Regions from separate parts of the Thermus sediminis genome, predicted to be linked through region 1. Evidence: riboswitches for the same ligand, from Rfam matches in the RefSeq annotation. Region 1 holds a riboswitch; each other region holds the start of a gene.
What was found. A riboswitch is a leader RNA that binds a small molecule or an ion and turns the genes downstream of it on or off. The one in region 1 is predicted to bind cobalamin.
Positions count from the first base shown of each region.

Region 2: it holds a riboswitch for cobalamin, as region 1 does, so the genes downstream of both, ATI37_RS10745 (HoxN/HupN/NixA family nickel/cobalt transporter) here and ATI37_RS01440 (ABC transporter substrate-binding protein) in region 1, are expected to answer to the same signal.
Region 3: it holds a riboswitch for cobalamin, as region 1 does, so the genes downstream of both, ATI37_RS10890 (acyl-CoA thioesterase) here and ATI37_RS01440 (ABC transporter substrate-binding protein) in region 1, are expected to answer to the same signal.

Region 1 is NZ_QURO01000004.1:137,350-143,929, forward strand. It holds gene ATI37_RS01425 (AEC family transporter) at 1-766, opposite strand, end outside; gene ATI37_RS01430 (Rossmann-fold NAD(P)-binding domain-containing protein) at 776-1,600, shown strand; gene ATI37_RS01435 (zinc-binding dehydrogenase) at 1,597-2,505, opposite strand; cobalamin riboswitch at 2,580-2,738, shown strand; gene ATI37_RS01440 (ABC transporter substrate-binding protein) at 2,872-3,726, shown strand; gene ATI37_RS01445 (FecCD family ABC transporter permease) at 3,723-4,751, shown strand; gene ATI37_RS01450 (ABC transporter ATP-binding protein) at 4,738-5,490, shown strand; gene ATI37_RS01455 (hypothetical protein) at 5,471-5,803, shown strand; gene ATI37_RS01460 (SDR family oxidoreductase) at 5,857-6,580, shown strand, end outside.
Region 2 is NZ_QURO01000004.1:1,883,674-1,890,253, reverse strand. It holds gene ATI37_RS10760 (hypothetical protein) at 1-1,100, shown strand, start outside; gene cobT (nicotinate-nucleotide--dimethylbenzimidazole phosphoribosyltransferase) at 1,328-2,350, opposite strand; gene ATI37_RS10750 (histidine phosphatase family protein) at 2,515-3,054, shown strand; cobalamin riboswitch at 3,089-3,228, shown strand; gene ATI37_RS10745 (HoxN/HupN/NixA family nickel/cobalt transporter) at 3,331-3,999, shown strand; gene ATI37_RS10740 (cobalt-precorrin-5B (C(1))-methyltransferase) at 3,996-5,096, shown strand; gene ATI37_RS10735 (precorrin-8X methylmutase) at 5,089-5,787, shown strand; gene cbiE (precorrin-6y C5,15-methyltransferase (decarboxylating) subunit CbiE) at 5,788-6,580, shown strand, end outside.
Region 3 is NZ_QURO01000004.1:1,907,464-1,914,043, forward strand. It holds gene ATI37_RS10870 (FecCD family ABC transporter permease) at 1-122, opposite strand, end outside; gene ATI37_RS10875 (heme/hemin ABC transporter substrate-binding protein) at 208-1,116, opposite strand; gene ATI37_RS10880 (DUF3386 family protein) at 1,113-1,745, opposite strand; gene ATI37_RS10885 (antibiotic biosynthesis monooxygenase family protein) at 1,738-2,055, opposite strand; adenosylcobalamin (AdoCbl) riboswitch at 2,346-2,489, shown strand; gene ATI37_RS10890 (acyl-CoA thioesterase) at 2,603-2,980, shown strand; gene ATI37_RS10895 (ribonucleotide-diphosphate reductase subunit beta) at 2,964-3,935, shown strand; gene ATI37_RS10900 (ribonucleoside-diphosphate reductase subunit alpha) at 3,945-5,627, shown strand; gene ATI37_RS10905 (adenosylcobinamide-GDP ribazoletransferase) at 5,718-6,410, shown strand; gene cobO (cob(I)yrinic acid a,c-diamide adenosyltransferase) at 6,389-6,580, shown strand, end outside.

The DNA.
Region 1 (6,580 bases):
GGGTGGCGGACTGGAGGACCAGGACCTGGTGCTCCAGCCTGGGCAGGTTCAGGAGAAGCCCCACCAGGTAAGCCAACAGGGGGGCGAGGAGGAGCCTTAGGCCGCTCGCCGTGAGCTCAAAGGCCCCGAGCCGGAAGGAGGTCTTGGCCATCTGCATCCCCAGGGTGAGGAGGAGGACGGGGATGGCCGCCTGGCCCATGAGGCGCACCCCCTCGTCTAGACGGAAGGGGAAGCTGACCCCCAGGGCCCGGAGGAGGAGGCCCAGGAGGAGGGCGTAGAAGAGGGGAAGGCGCAGGGTGAAGCGGAGGCCCTCGAGGACCCCTCCCCCCCGGATGAAGGCGGGCCCCAGGCCGAATATGAGGAGGCTGGAGAGGATGAAGTAGACCACGGCCAGCCTCAGCCCCGCCTCCCCCAAGGCGAAGTAGGTGAGGGAAAGCCCCATGTTGCCGGAGTTGGGAAAGAGGGCCGAGACGGCAAGGCCCTTCCCCGCCTCCTGGCTCAGGCGGAGGAGGCGGGCGAGGAGGGCCACGAAGAGGTAAAGGCCCCCGTAGGTGAGGAGGAAGCCCAAAGTGAGGCCCAAAAGCCCCTCCCGGGTAAACTCCGCCCGGTACATGGCGTCAAAGATGAGGGCGGGCACCAGGAGGTAGACGGTGAGGCGGGAGAGGGTGGGGAGGTCCATGGCCACCCGCCTGCCCAAGAGGTACCCGGAGAGGACCACCAGGGCCACGGGAAAGACGGTGTTGAGGAGGGCTTCCATGTGGGGCATTCTAGGGGCATGGTGGAGTACCGGGCTTTAGCCGAGGCCATCCGGGGGGTCCTCCTCCGGGGCGGGGTGGCCCCCAGGCGGCAGGTCCTCCCCATCCCCGGGGGGGAGTTCCTGGTCATGCCCGCGGCGGACGGGGAGGTGGCGGTGTGCAAGCTGGTCACGGTGGAGGCCCACCGGGAGCCCAGGGTGCAGGCCGAGGTCTGGGCCAGGCGCCTGGCCACAGGGGAGGTTTTCCACCTCCCCGGGGAGGAGATCACCAGGAGGCGCACCGCTGCCCTCTCCCTCCTCGCTGCCCTGGTCCTCGCGCCGAAGCGGGAGGGAGCCCTCCTCCTCGTGGGCCCCGGGGCCCAGGGGGAGGCCCACCTCGAGGCCTTCCACGAGGCCTTTCCCCTGAGCCGGGTCTACGTGCGGGGAAGGGGGAGGGAAAGGGTGGAGGCCCTCCTGGGAAAGGCCCAAGGGATGGGCCTAGAGGCGGTGGAGTGGACGGGGGAGGAGGTCCCCGAGGACGTGGCCTTCCTCGTCACCGCCACGAATAGCCCCACCCCGGTCCTCCCCGAGAGGGTTCCCCCTGGGGTCTTCCTGGCGGCGGTGGGCTCCTACCTTCCCCATATGCGGGAGGTGCCGGAGGCCCTCTTGGCGCGGGCCGCCCTCTACTGCGACACCGAGGACGCCCTCCTGGAGGCTGGGGAGCTCCAGGGGGTGGGTAGGCCGGTGGTCCCCCTAAAGGAGGCCCTCCTGGGCCGGCGGGCCGAGGGGGAGTTCGTCCTCTTCAAGAGCGTGGGCCACGCCCTCTTTGACCTGGCGGCGGCCCGGGCCTACCTGGGCCTGGGCTAGAGGCGGACCACGATCTTCCCCATGTGGCCCCGGTCCAGGAGGGCCTGGAAGGCGGCCTCGGCCTCGGCGAAGGGGAAGACCGCCCCCACCACGGGCCTTATCCCCTTTCCCACCCGGGGGAGGAGGAAGGCCAGGGCCTCCTCCAGGAGGGGCCTTTCCCGGAGGAGAGGGGCGAGCCAGAAGCCCAGGACGGCCAGGTTCTTGCGCATGAGGCCCAGGGGGTGGATGGGGGCCACCTCCCCCTCCGCGGCCCCGATGTAGACCAGGCGCCCCTTGGGCCTGAGGAAGCCCAGGCTCTCCTCCACCACCTTGCCCCGCACCTCCAAGACGAGGTCCACGCCCCCCACTTCCCGCACCCTTTCCGGAAGGGCCTCGTAGGTGGCTACCCCATCCGCCCCCAGGGCCTGGACCAGGGGGAGCTTTTCCGCCCTCGAGACCGCCCCCAGCACCCGAAGCCCCAGGGCCTTGGCCACCTGGACCGCCGCCGTGCCCAAGGCCCCCGCCGCCGCTTGGACCAAGACCCACTCCCCGGGCCTCGCCCCCGCCCCCTTTAGGGCCAGGTAGGCGGTGAGGTAGGAGACGGGGAAGGCGGCGGCCTCCTCTGGGGAAAGGCCCTCAGGGAGCGGAAGGAGGGCCTCCTCCGGCACGGCCATCCGCTCCGCCAGGGCCCCATGGGGCACGAGGGCGGCGTACCGCCCATCCCCCACCCTCCCCACGGCCTCCATCCCGGGGATGAAGGGGGGGCGGACCCGGGTTAGGTACCCCCCCAGGCGCACCAGGTGGTCGGCGAAGTTGAGCCCCACCGCCTCCACCTCCATTACCGCCTCTCCTGGGCCCGGAACGGGTTCGGGGACCTCCTTCAGGACCATGGCCCCCCCCAAAGCCTCCTGCACCCAAGCGCGCATGGGGCCAGTCTACCCCTTGTCAAGGGGTGGGGGGAGGGCCTAGCCTTAGGGCAAGGCCCGCTAGGGCCCCAAAGCCAGGTCCCGTTTGCCCTGGTGCCTGGGCGCGTAGTCCAGGCTTAAAGTGGGGAAGTCCGGTGCAAGTCCGGCGCTGTCCCGCAACGGTAACCGGTCCCGCTTCGCGCCTCCCACCGTAGACCGGAAGCCCGAATGCCTGCCAGGGCCGCCCGCCCTTCCCCAAGGCGGGCACCTCACGCGGATGGGGGAGAAGTGGGGGTGAAGCGCCTTTTGGCCCTAGCCCCTGCCTCCCGGCAGGGGTTTTGCCCTACCTCCCCCGGGCCTGGCCCTAGCGGCTTTAGGGAGGTGGGCATGAGGCGAATCCTGGCGTTTCTCTCGGTTCTCCTGGCTTTAGCCCTGGCGTTTCCCCTCACGGTCACCGACGACCTGGGGCGCACCGTTACCCTGAAGGCCCCCCCGAAGCGCATCGTCACCATGCTCCCCTCGGTGACGGAGACCGTTTGCGCCCTGGGAGCCTGCGACCGGATCGTGGCCACCGACGACTACTCCGACTGGCCCGAAAGGGTCAAGGGGCTCCCCAAGGCTGGGGGGTTGTACAACCCCAACCCGGAGCTCATCGTCGCCCTGCGTCCAGACCTGGTCTTGGTCTCCAAGTACGGCCGTCTTTACGAAACCCTGGAGCGGGCGGGGCTTACGGTCTATGCCGTGAGGACGGAGACCTACGAGGACATCTTCAGGACGACGCGCACCCTGGGAAGGCTTTTGGGCCTCCCGGGGGAGGCCGAGCGCCTGGTGGCCCAGATCCAGAGGGAGGTTTACGCTGAGGAAGCCCGGGCTGCCCGCGCCAGGAACCGTCCCCGGGTGTACTACGAGATCGACCCCACCCCCTACACCGTGGGTCCGGAGAGCTTCATCGGGGTCCTCATTCAGAAGGCCCGGGGGGTGAACATCATTCCCAGGGAGCTCGGCCTCTTCCCCAAGATCAGCCCGGAGCTGGTCTTGGAGAGGAACCCCGAGGTGATCGTGGCCACCTACCCTGGGGCCTTGGAGAGCATCCGTAGGCGTCCGGGCTGGGACCGGGTCGCCGCCGTGCGCCAGGGGCGGATCTGCGTCTACACAGGGGGGGAGGATAACCTCCTCTCCCGTCCCGGCCCCCGGGTGGCCCAGGGCCTCAGGCTCCTGGTGGACTGCTTCCACAGGCCGTGACCCTAGCCCTGCCCCTGGCCCTTAAGCGGAGCCTGGTCTTCTCCTGGCTCCTCCTCCTCCTCCTCCTGGCCTTGGTCCTAGGGGTGGCCCTGGGGGCGGTGGCCCTCTCCCCGGGGGAGGTGGTCCGGGCCCTTTTGGGACAGGAGGAGAACCCCATTGTCACCGAGCTCCGCCTCCCCCGGGTCCTGGGGGGGATGCTGGTGGGGGCTGCCTTGGGGGTGGCGGGGGCGGCCTTCCAGGGGCTTTTCCGCAACCCCCTGGCCGATCCCTACCTCATGGGCGCGGCTTCCGGGGCTGCCTTCGCCGTCACCCTTTTGGCCGTCCTCCTGGGGGGGCTTTCCCCGGCCTTCGCCCAGCACGCCGTCTTCCAGCATCTGCCCCTTTCCGCTACCTTTTTCGGTTTCGTGGGGGCCCTCTTCGCCACCTTCCTCGCCCTGGTCCTGGCTGGGGGGGTAGCCCGTACCCTGGACTTGGTCCTGGCGGGGGTGGTGGTGGGGAGCGTCTTCACCGGGGCCACCACCTACCTGATGATGCAGGACGCGGACCGGGTGCGGGCGGTCTTCGCCTACACCCTAGGGAACCTGGCCTTTTTGGGCTGGCCTTCCGTGAAGGCCCTCCTCCTCTTCCTCCTCCTCGCCCTGCCCCCCCTCCTCCTCCTGGGTCGGGTGCTGAATGCCCTCCAGCTGGGGGAGGAGACGGCGCGGAGCCTGGGCCTTCCCCTGGGTGCCCTCAAGCTCCTCCTCCTCCTCGCCGCCAGCCTCCTCACCGCCAGCGCCGTGGCCCAGGCGGGGATCATCGGCTTCGTGGGCCTGGTGGCCCCCCACGCCCTGAGGCGGCTTTTGGGGGAGGACTACCGCCTTCTCCTCCCCGCGAGCGCCTTGGGGGGTGCGGTCCTCCTCAGCTTCGCCGACCTCCTGGCCCGCACCCTCACCCGGCCGGCAGAGCTTCCCGTAGGGGTGGTGACCACCCTCCTCGGGGGGCCTTTCTTCCTCTACCTAATGTGGAGGCGGCGTGGCCGGGCTTGAGGCTAGGGGGATCGTGGGGCCCTATGCCCTGAAGGGGGTGGACCTCTCCCTGAGGCCCGGGGAGTGGCTGGCCCTTCTCGGCCCCAACGGCTCGGGGAAGTCTACCCTTCTCAAGGTGATGGCGGGGCTTCTCCGCCCCAAGGGGGGGGAGGTGCTTTTGGAGGGGCGGCCCCTCTTGCGCCACAGCAGCTACGGGCGGGGACGGCTCCTGGCCTACCTGCCCCAGGGGGGCCCCTACCCTGAGGGGCTTTTGGTGGAGGAGGTGGTGCGCCTGGGACGGCTTCCCCACCTGGGGCTTTGGGGAAGGGAAGGAAAAGGGGATTGGGAGGCGGTGGAGTGGGCCCTCGAGGCCGCTGGGGCCTCCGCCTTCCGGGGAAGGCTTCTGGGCACCTTGTCGGGCGGGGAGCGGCAGCGGGTCCTCCTGGCCCGGGCCCTGGCGGCGAGGCCCAGGTACCTCCTCCTGGACGAGCCCACCACCTTTTTGGACCTGGAGCACCAGGGGGGGGTGGTGGCCCTGCTGAGGCGCCTTTCCGGGATGGGCCTAGGGGTGCTCTCCGTCCTCCACGACCCCAACCAGGCGGCCCTGGCCCACCGGGTGGCGGTGCTGCGGGAGGGGAGGATTTTGGCCGAAGGGAGGCCGAGGGATGTGCTCGTAGAGCCCCTTCTGCAAGGCCTCTACGGCCCGGGGGTGCGGGTGGCCTCCTTGGGGGGTAGGCCCCATGTCTACCTGGACGGATAGGGCGAGGCTTTTCGTGAAGGGGCGGGCCCTTCTCCTGGACCTGGGGGGGGAGGTGGCCCTCTACACCGAGCGGGGCCCGAGGCGGGCCCGCTACCTCCTGGTGGGGCGGGTCTCGGCCCTGGAGGCTTTGGGGCTGGGCCTTCCCCAGGCGGGGGTCCTCCACTACCCCCTCCCCGTGGACCCCCTGGACTTCGCCTGGGAGGGGGAGACCCTGGTCCTCCCGGGGCTCAGGGTCTACTTGGGCGGCCCTCCCCCCTTTGTGGAGACCCCCTACTACGTTTGGCGCTTGACAGGGGAGGGAAGGGAGGGGTAGGCTGCTTTTACCGACCGTTCGGTTGTAGCCGCAGTCTTGGGGGGAGGTGGCGGATGCGGCTTGGGGACAAGGTGGTCCTCATCACCGGGGCGGCCCACGGCATCGGCCGGGCCACCCTGGAGCTCTTTGCGGGGGAGGGGGCGAGGCTTTTGGCCTGCGACCTGGACCGGGAGGCCCTCGAGGCCGCCTGCCGGGCTACGGGGGCCCTGCCCGTGGTCATGGATGTGGCCGACCCCCTTTCGGTGGAGCGGGGTTTCCAAGAGGCCCTAAGGGCCTTTGGCCGCCTGGACGGGGTGGTGCACTACGCGGGGATCACCCGGGACAACTTCCACTGGAAGATGCCCCTGGAGGACTGGGAGCTGGTCCTCAAGGTGAACCTCACGGGAAGCTTCCTGGTGGCCAAGGCGGCGAGTGAGGCCATGCGGGAGAGGAACGCGGGGAGCATCGTTCTCACGTCTTCCAGGGTCTACCTGGGCAACCTGGGCCAGGCTAACTACGCCGCTTCCAAGGCGGGGGTGGTGGGCCTTACCCGTACCCTGGCCCTGGAGCTTGGGCGGTACGGGATTCGGGTCAACGCCCTGGCCCCGGGGTTCATTGAGACCCGCATGACGGAGAAGGTGCCGGAGAAGGTGCGGGAGAAGGCCATCGCTGCCACGCCCTTGGGCCGCACGGGGAAGCCCCTGGAGGTGGCCTACGCCGCGCTTTTCCTCGTTTCTGACGAGTCCAGCTTCATCACTGGCCAGGTCCTGTTTGTGGATGGGGGGAGGACCGTGGGGG
Region 2 (6,580 bases), 1.7 Mb from region 1:
TGACCTACGTCCTGCACATCCTCTTCGTGACCACCGCCATCGGCGGCCTGACCCTGGGGCTTTACGGCCTCAGGCGGTCCGAAGAGAACTGGCGGCGCCTGGCCCAGGTATCCATCCGCCTGGCCGTACAGTCCACGGGCCTCGGCATCACCATGGGCATCGCCCCCCTCCTCTTCGTCCAGGTGATCTACGACCCCGCCTGGTACTCGGCCACCACCACCATGGGGCTTTGGACCACCCTCTTCATCCCCGTCGTCGCCATCGGCTACTTCCTCCTCTACGTCCTCTACCTGCGGGGCAACCTGGCCGGGGTGGGGTACGTCTCCTTAGCGCTCCTACTGCTGGCGGGCTGGATCATGCACAACCTGGCGAGCTACGGCCTCTACCCCTCCCGGTGGGTGGAGTGGTACGCCCCGGGCGGCGTGGCGGACACCCGGGGCCTGGCCTTCCACGGCTCCAACCTCCCCAGGTTTGGGGCCCTGCTCTTCGGGCAGGCGGCCCTCTCCCTGGGAGTCATGCTCCTCCTCTTCGCCTGGTACTTCCGCAGGCGGGAGGACGTGCCCAGGGACTTCCTGGCCTTTGTGGAGGGCCAGGCGAAGGGGGCCCTGCGCCTTGGGGCCCTCCTCTTCGGGCTCCTGGGCGCCCTCTGGGCCCTCACCCAGGGCGCCGAGGTGGGCCTCACCCTTCCCATCCTCCTGGTGGTGGCGGCCGTGGCCCTGGTCTTCTACGGGCATAGCGCCAGGGCCCGGATGGAGGGGGCCTTGGGAACCCTGGGCCTCTACCTGCTGGCCCTCCTAGTGGTGGGTGTCCTCCGGGAGGGCATGCGGGCCTCGGCCCTGGGCCGGCTGGGCTACTCCGCCATGGGTTATCCGTACGTTTGGGACTGGGGCTCCATCCTCTTCTTCGTGGCCACCGGGATCGCCGCGGTCCCCGTCATCGTCTACCTGGCCCAGGTCCTCTACGCCTCCGGCCAGAAGCCCCAAGGGGCTGACCCCTCGGCAGGAGTGGAGCGGTTCGGCGACCTCGGGGTCCGGCTCCTGGTGGGGTGGTTCCTCTTCTACTTCGCCCTAGGGCTCTTCGTGGTGGTGCGGAACCTCTAGGGGGTATTCCCCTTGGGGCCCGGGCTAGCGCCCGGGCCCCCTTCCATCCCGCCCCGGCCACCAGCCAAGGGCCCACGTCCAGCTTTTAGAGCGCAGGATACCTGGGTTGGGGCTTTGGGGGGCGTCACGCCGCCCCATGCTGGCCCAAGCCAGCATGGGGGCCCCGGCAAAGGGTTCCCGGGAGGTTTTTCTGAGCCGGCAAGCGAGGGAAACGGGAAGAAAAGGCATCAGCTCCCGGGGCTCACCCCCGCCTCGGTGAAGGTGGCCATGTGGAGGATCCGGGCCGCCGCCCGGAGGAGGGGCATGGCCAGGACCGCCCCCGTCCCCTCCCCCAGGGCCAGGTCCAGGTCCAAGAGGGGCCTGAGGCCCAGGGCCTCCAGGACCGCCCGGTGCCCGGGCTCCCGGGAGAGGTGGCCGGCGAAGGCGTAGGGGAGGACCCTGGGGTCTAGGCGGCTCGCCAGGAGGAAGCCCGCGGAGACGGGAAAGCCGTCCAGGACCAGGGGCACCCCCCACTCCGCCCCTTCCAGGTAGATCCCGGCGATGGCCAAAAGCTCCAGCCCCCCCACCTCGCTGGCCACCTCGAGGGGCCCCATCCCAGGCCGGAGGCGGGCCAGGGCCCTCGCCACCGCCTCCCGCTTCCGCCTTAAGCCCTCCTCCCCCACCCCCGTCCCCCGGCCCACCACGGCCTCGGGAGGGAGGCCGAGAAGGGCGGCCGTCAGGGCGGAAGCCGCGGTGGTGTTGCCGATGCCCATGTCCCCCGCGGCCAGCACGGTGGCCCCCGCCTCCAGGGCCCGCCTGGCCGCCTCCCGGCCCGCCAGGAGGGCCCTTTCCGCCTCCTCCGGGGCCATGGCGGGGCCCTGGGCCAGGTTGGCGGTCCCCTCCCGCACCTTGGCCTTAAGGAGCCTGGGGTGGTCGGGAAGCTCCCCCATGACCCCCACGTCCAGCACGTAGACCTCGCAGTCCGCCACCCGGGCGAACTGGTTGATGGCGGCCCCTCCTTGGAGGAAGTTCAGGACCATCTGCCGGGTCACCTCCTGGGGGTAGGCGGAGACCCCCTCGGCCACCACCCCGTGGTCGGCGGCGCAGACCACCACGGCCCCAGGGCCAAGCTCCGGCTTCACCCGGCCCTGGATGGCGGCGAGGCGGAGGGCCACCTCCTCCAGGAAGCCCAGGGAGCGGGGAGGCTTGGTGAGCTGGTCCATGCGGGCCTGGGCCTCTGGAAGCTCCACTGGAACCCTTGGGCGTTCCATGAAGGCCTATATTAACATAGCGCCCCTCCATGTCCGGGCCCGCCTCTAGGGGGCAAGGGCCCTGGGTAGGGTAGACCCGCCCCTCCTCCCTCCCGCTTGGGGCCCCCGGGGCGCTTCGGGAGCCGGAGGCCCGAGGCCCCGGCCAGGTGGGGTAGGCTATGGGCATGGAGCTTTGGCTCGTGCGCCACGGGGAGACCCTTTGGAATCGGGAGGGGAGGCTTCTCGGCTGGACGGACCTCCCCCTTACCCCCGAGGGCGAGGCCCAGGCCCGGGCCCTAAAGGGCCTCCTCCCGCCCCTCCCCGCCTACAGCTCCGACCTCAGGCGGGCCCTCCTGACGGCGGAGCTTGCGGGCTTCCGCCCAGAGGCCACCCGGGCCCTCAGGGAGATCCACTTCGGGGCCCTCGAGGGGGCCCTCTGGGAAGGGCTGGACCCCGTCCACAAGGAGGCCATGCTCCGCTTCCAAGGTTTCTCTCCCCCGGGAGGGGAAAGCCTTTCCGCCTTTCAGGAGCGGGTTTTCCTCTTCTTGGAAAGCCTTCAGGCCCCTGCCCTCCTCTTCACCCACGGCGGGGTGATCCGGGCCGTCCTTCGGGCCCTGGGGGAGGACGGCCTAGTCCCTTTGGGGAGCGCCCTGGTGGTGGACTGGCCCAGGCGGGTCCTGGACCGGCTCGGCCCCGGGGTTGACAGGGGCGCAGGCCAGGAGTAGAAAGAGGGCCAAGCCCCCCAGAGGGGCCCACGCGGCCGGGGTGCCCCAGGGCCCGGATGCCCTGGGGCAACAAAGGGGGAAGACCGGTGAAAGTCCGGCGCTGTGCCGCAACGGTAACCGGCCCCAACGCCAGGCCCTAGCCTCTTGGCCGGAAGCCCGAATGCCCGCCCCGGCGCGCGCCTCACCTGCCCCCGAGCAGGGGCGAAAGGAGGCAAGGATGAAAGGAGCCGGTTTCCGGTTAGAGCCTATCCTCTCAGCCCCAAAGGCAGGTACCCCATGAGCGGGCTAGACCTCCTGGCCGTGGCCCTGGGGATGCGCCACGGGGTAGACCCCGACCACCTGGCGGCGGTGGACGGCCTGGCCCGGGTGCGCCCTTCCCCCTATGTGGGCCTTCTCTTCGCCCTGGGGCATGGGGCCATCGTCACCCTCCTGGCCTTCCCGGCAGCGGCCCTCCTCCAACGGGTGGACCTGGAGGCCCTCCACCTCCCTGCCCTTCTCCTCCTCCTGGTGGCGGGGCTAAACCTCCACCGCCTCCTAAGGGAAGGGGCCGTGGGGAAGCCCCCCCCTCCCCGCCTTCCCCTCCTCAACCCCCTCCTCCTCGGGGTCCTCTTTGGCCTGGGGTTTGAGACGGCGAGCCAGCTCTCCGCCCTGGCCCTCGCCGCCGAGCTCTCCCCCCTGCGCCTGGGCCTCCTCTTCACCCTGGGGATGCTGCTCGTGGACGGGGTGGACGGGCTCCTGGCGAGCCGCCTGCAGAACCTGGCCCGGGACTCGAGGCGGGCCCAAAGGGCAAGCCGCGCCCTGGGGTGGGCGGTGGTCTTCCTGAGCCTGGGCCTGGCCCTGGCGGAGCTCGTGGCCCTGGACCTCGAGGCCCTGGCCCTGCCCCTGGGCCTAGGCCTCTTCCTCTTCCTCCTGGGCCTTAGGGCCTACGCGTTGAGGCCGGCATGAGCCACCCCTACCCCCCGCCCCGGGACAAGAGGGGAAGCCGCATCGGCTTCACCACCGGGGCCAACGCCGCCGCTGCGGCCAAGGCCGCCGCCCTGGCCCTGCTGGGGGAGGCCCCCAAGGAGGTGGACATCTGGCTCCCCGCAGGCTGGCGGCAGCCCTTTTCCGTGTTCCGCCTGGAGAGGAAGGGGGACGGGGTCCTGGTGGGGATGATCAAAGACGCAGGGGACGACCCCGACGTGACCCACGGGGCGGAGATCCAGGCCTTCGTGCGCCCGGCCAGCGAGGACCGGCTGGAGGGGGGCGAGGGGGTAGGGGTCGTGACCAAACCGGGCCTCGGGGTTCCCGTGGGGGAGCCCGCCATCAACCCCGTGCCCCGGCGCATGATCTGGGAGGCGGTGCGGGAGGTGACGGCGAGACCCCTCGCCATCACCATCGCCATCCCCGGGGGGGAGGAGCTGGCCAAAAGGACCCTCAACCCCAGGCTTGGGGTTCTCGGGGGGCTCTCCGTCCTGGGGACCACAGGGGTGGTGAAGCCCTACTCCACCAGCGCCTTCCGCATGAGCGTGGTCCAGGCCGTGGGGGTGGCCCGGGCAAACGGCCTCCTGGAGATCGCCGCCACCACCGGGGGCAAGAGCGAGCGCTTCGCCCAGAGGCTCCTCCCCCACCTGCCGGAGATGGCCTTCATCGAGATGGGGGACTTCGTGGGGGACGTCCTCAAGGCGGCGAGGAAGGTGGGGATCGCCCTGGTGCGGATCGTGGGCATGATCGGCAAGATCTCCAAGATGGCCGACGGGAAGACGATGACCCACGCCGCCGGGGGCGAGGTGAACCGGGACCTCCTCCAGAGGCTCCTCCGGGAGGCCGGGGCGAGCCCCAGGGCCTTGCGGGAAGCGGAAGGGGCCACCACCGCCCGCCGCTTCCTGGAGCTTGCCTTGGAGGAGGGGTTGGAGCCCTTCTTTGTGAATCTGGTCCGGCTGGCCCAGGAGAGGCTCCAGGCCTACATCGGGGAGAGGCCCGCGGTGAGCGTGGCCCTCACGGACTTTGATGAGGGGCGGTGCCTTGCCGCCTGGCCGGACCGGGAGGCCTACCGTGGATGACCTGATCCAGTCCCAGAAAAACCCCGCCCACCAGATGACGGCCAAGGGGCGGGCCATAGAGGAGGCGAGCTTCCGCATGGTGGACGAGGAGGCCGGGCCCCACGGCTTCTCGCCCTTGGAGTGGCCCGTGGTGCGCCGGATGATCCACGCCACCGCCGACTTCCAGTTCAAGGAGCTCACCCGCTTCAGCCCAGGGGCGGTGGAGGCGGGGCTTGAGGCCCTGAAGGGGGGCGCCCGCATCCTGGTGGACGCCCGGATGATCGCCTGCGGCCTGAACCCAGAGAGGCTCGCCCTCTTCGGCAACGAGGTGGTGGAGCTCCTCTCCCACCCCGAGGTGGTCCAAAGGGCCAAGGCCACGGGGGGAACCCGGGCCGAGGCCGCCGTGGACTACGCCGAGGAGCAGGGACTCCTGGAGGGGGCCATCGTGGGGGTGGGGAACGCCCCCACCTTCCTCCTGGCCCTGGTGGGGGCCATAGGGCGGGGGGCCCAGCCCGCCCTGGTCCTGGGGATGCCCGTGGGCTTCGTGAACGTGCTGGAGGCCAAGGAGGCCCTCATGGCTTCGGGCGTGCCCTGGATCGTCACCCTGGGGCGGAAGGGAGGGTCCACGCTGGTGGTGGCCGCCCTCCACGCCCTCATCCGCCTGGCCGCAGACGGGGGCGTGGACACCTCTGGGGCGGGGAGGGAGGGCTAGATGGGCAGGGTCTACCTCATCGGCCTGGGGGCGAGGGGCAGGGAGGCCTTAAGCCTCGCCGCCCTGAGGCGGGTGGCGGAGGCGGAGGTCCTCATCGGAGGGGCGAGGCACCTGGCCCACTTCCCCGAGCACCAGGGGGAGAGGGTGGCCATCCGGGGCCCCTTGGAGCCCCTCCTGGACCTGGCGGAGGCCCGGGCGCGGGAGGGGAGGGCGGTGGCCTTCCTGGCCTCGGGGGACCCCCTCTTCTACGGCATCGGCAAGAGGGTCTTGGAGCGCTTCCCCGAGGCTGAGGTCCACCCCGCCCCCACGGCCTTCCAGGAGGCCTTCGCGAGGCTCGGGCTACCCTGGGACGGAGCCCGGCTCTTCTCCCTCCACGGGAGGCCCCTGGGGGGGACGCTCCTGGAGATCGCCCTCTCCCCCCTCTCCGTGGTCTACACCGACCCCGAGAACAGCCCAAACCGCATCGCCGAGGCCCTTTTGCAGATGGGGGCGGGGCCTTTCCGGGCCCATGTGGCCGAGCGCCTGGGGGAGGCGGAGGAGAGGGTGCGGAGCTTCGAGGGCCTCGAGGCCCTGGCCCGGGAGGCCTTCCTGGACCCCAACGTCCTCATCCTGGAGGCCAAAGGGCCCCTGCCCTCCCGCCTCGGCTTCTTCCCCGACGAGGCCTTCGAGCGGCGCATGCCCAAAAAGGGCCTCATCACCAAGCGGGAGGTGCGCCTCCTGGCCCTGGGCCTCCTGGGCCTTCCCCCGGACGGGGTGCTCTGGGACATCGGGGCGGGAACGGGGAGCGTGGGGA
Region 3 (6,580 bases), 1.8 Mb from region 1:
GGGGGAAGGGGATAGGCGCCCAGGGCTAGGCCGAGGAGCAAGGCCAAGGGCAGGAGCAAGGCCAAGAAGAAAAGGGCCTTGCGGTAACGCTGAAGGTGGTGGGGTACGGTAGCTGAGGTCATTGGATTGCCTTGAAGACGGCTTCTAGCCCCTCGGGCGCAGGCTTGCCCAAGAGGAAGGGCAAGAGGATGCCTTTGAGGTAGGACCTCACGGTGCCACCTCCACAAATCCCTCCTGAAGGTAAGCGGCCCGGAACAGGTCTAGGGCCGCCTTGCCTGCCCTGGGGCCGAAGGAGCCCAGGTAGAGGTCGTCCATGGCCACCACCTTCCCTCTCTGCCCTGCAGGGGTTTGCGCGATCCCAGGGAGGCGAAGGAGACCCGAAAGGCCCCCAACGGAATCCAGGCCCTTCTTGAAGGTGACGATGACGTCTGGCCTCGCCGCCACCACGCTTTCTGGGGTCATAGGCCGGCACTCCCGGATTCCCTTGGCCGCGTTTTCCAAGCCTGCTAGGATCATCATGCCCACGGGCGTAGCCCCCTCCCCGCATACGAAGAGCGTCTGGGGACCCCGCATGTAGAGGAAAAGGGCTCGCAACTTGCCCTTGGGGGCCTGCTGGGCCTTGAAGGCCTCGAGGGCTAGGAGGTCCCGCTCCAACCTCCGCACGAGCTCCTCCCCCCGGGTTCCCCGGCCCACGGCCTGGGCCACCACGCGGATCTTGGCCTTGGCCCCCTGGACGGTGGGCTCGGTGGGAACCAGGACCACGCTCACCCCCGTAGCCCTGAGTTGCTCCACCACCTGGGGTGGTCGGACGTCCTCCCGGCCGATGACTAAGGTGGGTCGTAAGGAGAGGATCCCTTCGGCGGAAAGGCGGAACTGGTAGCCCACACTGGGCCGCTGGAGCACCTCCGGGGGGTAGTAGCTGGAGTCGTCCCGCCCCACCACCTGGTCCCCAACCCCCACGGCGAAGAGGATCTCCGTGGTGATGCCGTCCAGACTGACGATGCGCTGCGTGGAAGGCACCACCACCTCCCTGCCCGTGGCGTCCACCACCCGGTAGGGTTGGGCCCAGGCCAAGGTGGCCAAGGCCGCCAAAAGTCCGAAAGCCTTGCGCTTCATCCTCGCACCTCCATTTCCTCCATACGCAGGACTAGGCTGTCTAGGCCTTCCCCCTCCGCCACCACCTCCCGCTCCCTGGGCAGCCAGTAGGGGCCCACCAAGGCGTACTCGTCCCGGTAAACTCCCACCCGGCAAACCCGTCCCCGGAGGTCTTGGTGGACGCGGAGGAAGCGGTGGGGCAGAAGCCGCCCGTCATCGGTTTCTCTCCAAGAGAGCAGGTGGATGCGGAGGATCTCCCCATCCAGGTGCCGCTGGATGAGGGCGATGCGCCCATTCCTAACCCAAAGCTGCGAACGGAAGGGATCCTCCAGGGCGATCCGCGCCCCCAAGGGCCCCTCCTCCACAAGCCGCATGGGCCACCTTCCCTCCCCCTGGTCAAAGGGGATGGGGCGACGGTGGCCCAAGAGGGAAGCCAGTTCCCTCTCAGCCAAGGATTTGGCGTTGGCCGTGAGGTGCACCTCTGGGGCGAAGCCCCAAGCCGCCACCTCGCCCCACTGCCAGATACCCTGCCAGTGGAAGGCCAGCCTGGCCCGGAAGCCAGGGAAGTCCGGGGGAAGGGTGTAGATGCGCTCCCGGGCTTCCCTGAGGAGGGCCCAGGCGGGGGGCGCCTCCGGGGGTGGCTTAGGCATCCTGCACCTCCGAGTCCAGAATGGCGGTGAAAGCCTCCAGCCGGCTGGGCCCGAGGAAGGCCTCCTTGGGGAGGGTGCCCCTGGCGTGCCCCTCGCGGAAGGCGGGGCTTTGGGTCCAGGCCAGGAAGGCGGCCTCGCTCTCCCAGAAGGTCAGGACGATGTAGGGGTCCCCGGGGTCCTTGGGCCTAAGGACCAGGTTGCGCAGGAACCCCGGCGCCTGGTCCACCAGGCGGGCCCTTTGGCGGAAGGCCTCCTCAAAGCTCTCCCGGTACTCCGGCCTGACGGGGATGCGGTTCATGGTCACGAACACCCCTCACCTCCTGGACCCCAGGGTAGGGCAGGGGGGCAAAAATGTCAAGTATCCCGGTCGGATTTTACAAGATTGAGAGGGATAACTAGTCCCACTTTCGCGGAGGACCAAGCCCCCCATCCCTGCCTGGGGCCACCTGGGGGCCCTGGGGGTTTTGCCGGTCCGCTTCCCCAGCCCAGGCACTAGGTTGGCGGGGGGGAGGGGGGGCGTTGACAGGTGGCCCCAAGGGGTTGTAGCCTCACCCCCAGGACGCCCAAGACCTGGGGTGTCCTGGCCGCGGGGCCAGGCCGACAGGCCTGGACGCCTCTGGCGGCGGGGGAAGTCCGGTGAGAGTCCGGCGCTGTCCCGCAACGGTAACCGGCCCCAGGCCGGAAGCCCGAGTACCCGCCTCGCGGTCCTGCCCCGTAGCCCTCGAGGCAAGGGTGAAGGTGGTGATGCCTGTGGGACCTTAGGACCAAGCTTCCCCAACAAGCGGCGTTAGGCCTTCGGCCTTTGGCTTAGGAGAGGCGCTTTGCCCCTTAAGGAGGTTTGTGTGCGGGAAACGCGCATGGTCTACCCCGTATTCCCTGGGGAGACCAACCACTACGGAACGCTCTTCGGCGGCACGGTCCTGGCCTGGATGGACCAGGCGGCCTTCGTGGCCGCTACCCGCCACGCCAAGAGGAAGGTGGTGACGGTGCACGCGGACGCAGTGGACTTCAAGCGCCCTGTCCCCCTAGGCTCCATCGTGGAGCTGGTGGCCCGGGTGGTGGGGGTGGGGCGCACCTCCATGCGGGTGGAGGTGGAGATGTGGGTGGAGCCGGTCTCCGAGAGGGAGGCTTCCTATTTGGCGGCCAAGGGGGGTTTCGTCCTCGTAGCCCTGGACGAGGCGGGAAGACCTGCCCCGGTGCCGCCCCTGGAGGTGGGGGATGCTCACGGAGCCTAGGCGGGCCTACCGCCCTTACGAGTACCCGGGGCTTCTGCGCTTCCGGGACGCCATCCGCCACAGCTACTGGGTCCACACCGAGTTCAGCTACAGCGCCGATGTCCAGGACTACGCCCTCTCCGATCCCCCGGTGCGGGGCCTGGTGGAGCGCTCCCTCCTCGCCATCGCCCAGGTGGAGCTCTCTGTGAAGCTCTTCTGGGCCCGCCTGTACGAGCGCTTCCCCAAGCCCGAGGTGGCCGAGGTGGGCATGACCTTCGCCGAGAGCGAGGTGCGCCACGCCAACGCCTACGCCCACCTCTTGGACCTCCTGGGCCTGGGGGATCTGTTCAGCCGGTACCTGGAAGAGGCTCCTCCCCTAAGGGAACGGGCGGGGGCCCTGGAGGGGGTCCTGGCCCGTTCCAGGAACGCCTCCCTAGGGGAGTACGCCCTTTCCCTCCTCCTCTTCTCCGCCTTCGTGGAGCACATCTCCCTCTTCTCCCAGTTCTACGCCCTTATGGCCCTAAACCGCCGCGGCAACCGCTTCAAGGGCATCGCCAACGCGGTGGAGGCCACCAGCAAAGAGGAGAACATCCACGGGCTTTTCGGGGTAGAGCTCCTCCGCCTCCTCAAGGAGGAGCGGCCCGAGGTCTTCGGGGAGGGGTTTGCCGAGGAGGCCCTCCGGGCAGCAGAAGGGCTTTTTCGCGCCGAAGAGGCCCTTTTGGACTGGATCTTCGCCAGGGGGGATGTGCCTTGGGTTCGGGGGGAGGAGGTTTTGGAGTTCGTCAAGGACCGGTACAACCAGGTTCTGGCCCTCCACGGGCTTCCCCCGCCCTTCCGGGTGCGCCAGGACCTCCTGCGGGACGTGGAGTGGTTTGCCCTGGAACTTCTTTCGGACAAAGACGTGGACTTCTTCAACAAGCGCAGTGTGGCCTACGCCAGGAGGGTGAAGGCCTTTGATCCCGAAGAGCTCTTCTAGGAGGAATCCATGAAAGCTACCTTGCGCAAAGGGTACGAACCCTGGTACTGGGCCAACGAGCACACCCGGGTCTACATGGCCCGGGGTTACCTCCTCCCCGGGGTCACGGTGGAGGCCCGGGTGAAGGAGATCGGGGACCGGGCCGAGGCCCTCACGGGTATCCCTGGTTTCTCCGAGAAGTTCCAGAGGTACATGGCCCGGGGGTACTACTCCCTCTCCACCCCGGTCTGGGCCAACTACGGCCTCCGGCGGGGCCTTCCCATCTCCTGCTACGGGACCTACGTGGAGGACGACACCGCCTCCATCCTCCGGGCGGTGGCCGAGGTGGGGATGATGAGCAAGCAGGGGGGCGGGACCTCCGTCTACCTGGGGGCCCTGCGCCCCCGGGGGGCCCCCATCCGGGACAACGGGGAGAGCAACGGCTCCTACGCCTTCGCCGGCCTCTTTGACCGGGTCATCGAGGTCTTCAACCAGGGCTCCACCCGCAGGGGCCAGTGCGCCGCCTACCTGGACGTGGAGCACCCGGACCTGGAGGAGTGGTTCCGCATCCAGCGGGAGGGGAGCGAGGTCCAGTCCCTCTTCTGGGGGGTGTCCATCCCCGACCGTTGGATGGAGGCCATGGTGGCGGGGGATGGGAGGAAGCGGGAGGTCTGGGCCAAGATCCTCAAGTCCCGCTTTGAGGCGGGGATCCCCTACCTCTTCTTCCGGGACGCCGCCCACCGGGGCATGCCCCAGGTCTTCCGGGAGCTAGGCCTGCGCATCTGGGCTAGCAACCTCTGCACGGAGATCATGCTCCCCTCCTCCCCCGAGGAGAGCTTTGTGTGCTGTCTTTCCTCCCTCAACCTCCTCCACTACGAGGAGTGGAAGGACACGGATGCGGTGGAGACCCTGGTGATCTTCCTGGACTCCGTCCTGGACGACTTCATAGAGAAGGCGGAGGGCATCCCCTACCTGGAGCGGGCGGTGCGCTTCGCCCGCCGCTACCGGGCCATCGGGCTTGGGGTCCTGGGGTGGTACAGCTACCTCCAGTCCCAGATGGTTCCCCTAGAGAGCCTCGAGGCCCACCTCCTCAACCTGGAGATCTTCAAGACCATCCGGGAGCGGGCGGAGGAGGCCTCCCGCTGGCTTAGGCGGCGCCACCCCGGGGACGAGCTCGCGGGGGTGGGGGAGCTTAAGGAAAGGCGGAACGCCACCCTCCTGGCCATCGCCCCCACCAAGTCCAGCTCCTTCATCCTGGGCCAGGTTTCCCCCTCCATTGAGCCCTTCACCAGCAACTACTACCTCAAGGACCTGCAGAAGGCCAAGGTGCCCTTCAAGAACCCCTTCCTGGAGGAGCTCCTCCGCCAGAAGGGCAAGGACGAGGAGCGGGTCTGGCGGAGCATCCTGGAGAGGAACGGGTCTGTGCAGCACCTGGACTTCCTGACGGACGAGGAGAAGGCGGTCTTCAAGACCTTCGCCGAGGTTTCCCAGCTGGAGCTCTTGCGCCAGGCGGCGGCCCGGCAGCGCTATATTGACCAGGGCCAGTCCCTGAACCTCCTCATCCACCCCGAGGCCCCCCTCAAGGACGTGAACCAGCTCTACCTGGAGGCCTGGCGCCTGGGCCTCAAGTCCCTCTACTACCAGTGGAGCCAGAGCGTGGCCCAGGCCTACAGCCGGGACCTCCTCCTGGGGTGCAGGGCCTGCGAGGGGTAGAATGGGGCCATGGTCCTCGAGGTCCTGGGGAGCGGCAACTCCATGCTCATGGTGGCGGCAAGCGGCGCCGCCGTGCGCCTCAAGTAGGCCTTGCGCCCCTTCCTCGCCGCCCTCGCCCTCCTCACCGCCTTTCCCGTGCCAGGGGCCTTCTCCCCGGAGGACCTGAGGCGGGGAGCGGCCCTCTTCCCCCTGGTGGGCTACCTCCTGGGGGGCCTCCTGGCCCTGGCCTCCCTCCTCCCCCTGCCCCCGGGGCTCCTCGGGGGGCTTCTCCTCGCCCTTTGGCTGGGCCTTACCGGCTTCCTCCACCTGGATGGCCTCCTGGACACGGCGGATGCCCTCCTTGGGGCCAAGCCCAGGGAGAGGCGCCTCGCTATCCTGAAGGACCCCCACCTGGGGGCCTTTGCCTTTGGGGTGGGGGGGCTTTACCTCCTCCTCAAGTGGCAGGCCCTGGCCCTCTCCCCAGAGCCCCTTTTCCTCCTCCTGCTCCCGGGCTTTACCCGCTTCCTCGTCCTCCCCTTCCTCCGCCTCTACCCCCTGGCCCGGGAGGGGATGGCGGCCCTGGTGCAGGGCGGGCCCCTCCTTCCCCCCCTCCTCCTCGCCCTGCCCCTTCCCCTCCTCTTTCCCCTTCCCGCACTTCTGGCCTTCCTCGCCGCCTTCGCCGTGGCCCGGCTCGCCCTTTCCCGCCTTGGGGGGCTCACGGGGGACGTGCTGGGGGCCATGATCGCCCTATCCGAGCTCTTCGGCCTGTTAGGCTATGCCCTATGGAAAGCCCTAGGCGGGTGAGGCCCTACGAAAGGCCCAAGGGGGAGAGGCGGGGCCTCGTCATCGTCTACACCGGGGACGGCAAGGGGAAGAGCACCGCCGCCTTCGGCCTGGCCCTAAGGGCCCACGGCCGGGGGCTAAGGGTGCGGGTCTTCCAGTTCCTCAAGCACCAGGGGGCCCGCTTTGGGGAG